2 regions of the Streptomyces sp. NPDC101225 genome follow, and region 1 is predicted to be linked to the other one. Evidence: riboswitches for the same ligand, from Rfam matches in the RefSeq annotation. Region 1 holds a riboswitch; the other holds the start of a gene.
What was found. Region 1 has a riboswitch for cobalamin ahead of ACIRPX_RS06750 (HoxN/HupN/NixA family nickel/cobalt transporter). Riboswitches for the same ligand answer to the same signal wherever they lie in the genome.

Region 2: linked by a shared signal. The riboswitch ahead of ACIRPX_RS31485 (cobalamin biosynthesis protein) and the one ahead of ACIRPX_RS06750 (HoxN/HupN/NixA family nickel/cobalt transporter) in region 1 are both predicted to bind cobalamin.

Annotation. Positions count from the first base shown of each region.
Region 1 covers NZ_JBIWOE010000003.1:410,721-412,914, reverse strand. The annotation lists gene ACIRPX_RS06750 (HoxN/HupN/NixA family nickel/cobalt transporter) at 79-1,173, opposite strand; cobalamin riboswitch at 1,201-1,435, opposite strand; gene ACIRPX_RS06745 (ArsR/SmtB family transcription factor) at 1,492-1,854, shown strand; gene ACIRPX_RS06740 (GNAT family N-acetyltransferase) at 2,101-2,194, shown strand, end outside.
Region 2 covers NZ_JBIWOE010000028.1:60,823-63,016, forward strand. The annotation lists gene ACIRPX_RS31475 (anion permease) at 1-424, shown strand, start outside; gene ACIRPX_RS31480 (hypothetical protein) at 459-686, shown strand; cobalamin riboswitch at 824-966, shown strand; gene ACIRPX_RS31485 (cobalamin biosynthesis protein) at 1,067-2,008, shown strand; gene ACIRPX_RS31490 (cobyric acid synthase) at 2,005-2,194, shown strand, end outside.

The sequences.
Region 1 (2,194 bases):
CCGGCACGGCCCGCCTTCGTTTGAGCAGTCGGACCTGGATCCCGTCCTGTTCACGGCTCTGGCACCATGCCCGGGGTGTCAGCCGCCCTCGGCGCAACGGGCGGCCCACCTCTGCTCCACCTTGGCCAGCCGCCAGTACACCAGCGCCGCCGCCCACACGAGCACGAACAGGCCGACGATGATGTAGCCGACGTTGCCCAGGTCCAGGCCGGCGATCCAGCCGGTCACCTCGTCGCGCAGACCGAGCTTCTCGTGCAGCACCCCGACCAGTTCGATGGTGCCGATCAGGAAGGCGACCGCGATGGACAGGCCGGTGATGGCGAGGTTGTAGAACACCTTGCGCACCGGGTTGGAGAACGCCCACTGGTAGGCGAAGTTCATGAACGTCCCGTCGAGGGTGTCGAACAGGCTCATCCCCGCGGCGAACAGCAGCGGCAGGCACAGGATCGCGTACCACGGCAGCCCGGCCGCGGCACCGCTGCCCGCCATCACCATCAGCGCGACCTCGGTCGCCGTGTCGAAGCCCAGCCCGAACAGGAAACCGATCGGGTACATCTGGCCGGGCCGGGTGATGGACTTCGTCAGGCGGCCGAGGATCCGGTTCATGAACCCGCGTGAGTCCAGGTGCTGTTCGAGCTCCTTCTCGTCGAACCTGCCTGCCCGCATGGCACGGAACACCTTCAGGATGCCCATGAGGGCGACCAGGTTGAGCGCGGCGATGATGTAGAGGAAGGACCCGGAGACGGTCGTACCGATGACGCCCAGTGTCTGGTGGGTGCTGGAGTCGTCGTTGACCAGCGTGCCGGCGATGGCGGCGCCACCCGCCACCAGCGCCGCCATCGCGACCACCACGCTGGAGTGACCGAGCGCGAACCAGAAGCCCACCGACACCGGCCGCTTGCCGTCGGCCATCAGCTTGCGGGTGGTGTTGTCGATCGCGGCGATGTGATCGGCGTCGAACGCGTGCCGCATCCCGAGCGTGTAGGCGGTGACGCCGAGCCCGATCCCGTACGCCTTGGAGCCGATCTCGTAGTGCCCGGGGACGACGAGCAGGAAGAGGATGCCGAAGGCGACGACATGCAGGGCCGCGATCACCGCCATCAGCCCCACCGTCTTGACAGTGTCCTCGCGTCGCCAGTGGAAGGCGGCGGTCTTCGTTTCGGGCAGGCTCATCAGGTCACGCTCCAGCACCTCGTGGATCACTTCGTGAGATGCCGTGGCCGGTCTCCTGGCTTACGGGTGCCGCGTGTCCGTCCCGGCCTTCCCGTCCGCCAGCCGACGGACAGTGACCTACAACCCGTGGGACGGGAACTCCCCGATCACAGTGGCGGGGGCCGCTTCGGCCTGGGCCCCTCACCGTACGAAGGGCCGTCACCGGTCTTCCCGAGCACCACGGCCCGCCAACGGTACGGGGACCGCATGCTCCTTGCATACCTGCGCAGCCACGCAGGTATGCAAGATCACATCGGAGCACCTGGGAAGATGACCCTCATGCACCTCGTCCCCGCCGACCGTGCCGACCGCCGCACCATCGACGGCCACCGGGTCTGCGACGCGATCGCCGCCATCGGTGATCCCGACCACGTCCGCGCCTGGGCCGAGCGGTTCTCCCTGCTCGCCGACCCCGGACGCCTCGCCCTCCTCCTGGCCCTCCACCACACGGGCCCGCTCGCCGTCTCCGACCTCGCCGTCGCGACCGGCATGAACGACCCCGCCGTCTCCCAGGCCCTGCGCCTGCTGCGCGCCGCCGGCGTCGTGGCGGGCGAGAAGGAGGGACGTGTGGTGCGCTACCGGATCGTCGACCCCGTCACCAGCGGGCTGCTGGGACAGTGCACCACCGCCGACACCGACTGAGCGTCCGCGACCGCGCCGAAGGACACAACCAGCCGCGGATGTGGGGCTAATGGGCTCTGCGGTGGAGGAGGCCCACACCGCGCAGGATCTCGCGGTACACGAGGAAGCCCGCCGCCCCTGCCACCGACCCGGGCTGCAGCGGGACATGTGAAACAACCCCGCACATCCGGAGCCACGTGTCCCGGATCCTGGACACCGCAGCAGGAGCAGACCAGACCCACAGGCACTACTGCATATCATTCGCAAGTGCTTGACTATCGCATCCAGACAGCCACGCCCGCGGACCTCGGCGAAGCGCGGGCGGTGATGCTCGACACCGTCTACCGCGACTTCGGCACCG
Region 2 (2,194 bases), on a different contig from region 1:
GCTCTCCACCACGCACGCCGTCACCGGCTCGGTGATGGGCGCGGGCCTGGGCCGCAAGGGCGGCGTGGTGCGGTGGTCCACCGCGGGCCGGATGTCCCTCGCCTGGGTGCTGACCCTGCCGGCCGCCGCGCTCGTCGGCGCGGGCGCCGAGAAGGTGACCGAGCTCGGCGACGGGGGCACGGCCGCCATCGCCGTCTTCCTGGTCGCCGCGAGCGCCGGGATCTGGGTGCTCTCCCGCCGCCAGGTCGTCAACGCCGCGAACGTCAACGACGTCGACGAGCCGGCCGGTGTGGTCACCACGGCCATCGCCGCCGTCACCCCGCCCCCGACCGGCGCGGCGGCCGAGGAGCTCACGTCCACGATCGCGGCCCCGGCCCCCGCCACCGACCCGGCGGCGGCGACCCCGCCGGCCGCGACCGTCTGAGCCGGCGCACCCGGTACGAAGGAAGAGAAGCAGCATGAAGATCGACTGGGCAGCTCTGGGCTCCGTCTTCGGCGTCAGCCTCGCGGTCACCGTGGGCCTCGTCGTCCTGTTCACCCTCGGCATCATGGGCCTGTCCCGCCGCGAACGCGCCACGGCCCAGGGCAACTCGGCCACCCTCGCGGTCACCGGCGCGTACGTGTGCTTCGCGGCGTGCGCGGCGGCGGTGGCGTACGGCATCCATCTGATCACGGCGAAGGGCTGAGGCCCGGGCCGAAGACCGACGCACGCGTGGTGGCGGGCCGGTGATCCGTCCCGGCACCACGCGTGTGCGTGACACCCGTGACCTCCCGCGTGTGGGCCTCAGCACACTCCCCCGCCGCAGGTCAACGGCAAGTTGACTGCCGTTCGGGCGCGTGGTGGACTGCCGGAGCCATTTACGGCGGCAAGGGAGGAAGCCGGTGCGAGTCCGGCGCGGTCCCGCCACTGTCACCGGGGTAGGTAGCCCCGGGAGCCAGGAACTCCCACCGCCGGTCTCGTCGAACCAGGGCGTGGACACCCTGAGTGAGGACATATCGCCATGCGCGGCTGCCTGTTGAGACCCGACGCCCGACGTCTGCCCGTCCCCGCGGCCGGCTGAGCGCGATGCGTGCCGGTCGCGTCTTCGCGTACGGCGCCGCCGCCGGACTCCTCGGCGACCAGCTCCTCGGCGATCCGCGCCGCGGGCATCCGGTCGCCGTCTTCGGACGCGCCGCGGCTGCCGTGGAGAAGGTGCTGTGGCGGGACCACCGCGGGTGGGGCGCGCTGCACACCGCCGTGTGCGCCGGAGGCGCGGTCGCGCTCGGCGCGGTGGCGGAGTCCCGGCTGCGTCCCTCCCGTGCCGCCTCCCTCGCACTGACCGCGGCCGCCACCTGGGCCGTGGTGGGCGGGACTTCGCTCGCCCGCGAGGCCCGGGCCGTCGGACGGGCCCTGGAGTCCGGGGACGTGGAGGCCGCGCGGGCGCGGCTGCCGCATCTGTGCGGGCGGGACCCCCAGGCGCTCGACGCCGACGGGATCGCCCGGGCCGTCGTCGAGTCCGTCGCGGAGAACACCTCCGACGCGGTGGTGGGGGCGCTGGTGTGGGGCGCCGTCGGCGGAGTGCCGGGGCTGCTCGGGTTCCGGGCCGTCAACACCCTTGACGCCATGGTCGGGCACAAGTCGGCCAGGTACCGGCGCTACGGCTGGGCCTCCGCCCGGCTGGACGACGTCGCCGGGTGGCCGGGGGCCCGGCTGACCGCCCTGCTGGCGACGGCCGCCGGAAGCGACCCCCGCGGGGCGGTACGCGCCTGGCGTGCCGACGCCGGCCGGCATCCGAGCCCCAACGCCGGGCCCGTCGAGGCGTCCTTCGCGGGCGCCCTGGGCGTGCGGCTCGGCGGGACGTTGTCGTACGGGGGACGGGTCGAGCACCGGCCGGTCCTGAACCGGGAAGGCCGCTTGGCCGAGGTCCGCGACATCGAGCGGGCGGTACGGCTCTCCAGGCGTGTCGCCCTGCTCGCCCTCGGCGTCAGTGCCGCCGCACGCCTCGTGGTGAAGGGACGGACCTCATGAGCGGTGGCGGGCTTCTCGTGGCCGGTACCACCTCCGACGCCGGCAAGAGCGTGGTGACCGCCGGGATCTGCCGCTGGCTGGTGCGGCAGGGCGTCAAGGTCGCGCCCTTCAAGGCGCAGAACATGTCGCTGAACTCGTTCGTGACGCGCGAGGGCGCCGAGATCGGGCGGGCGCAGGCGATGCAGG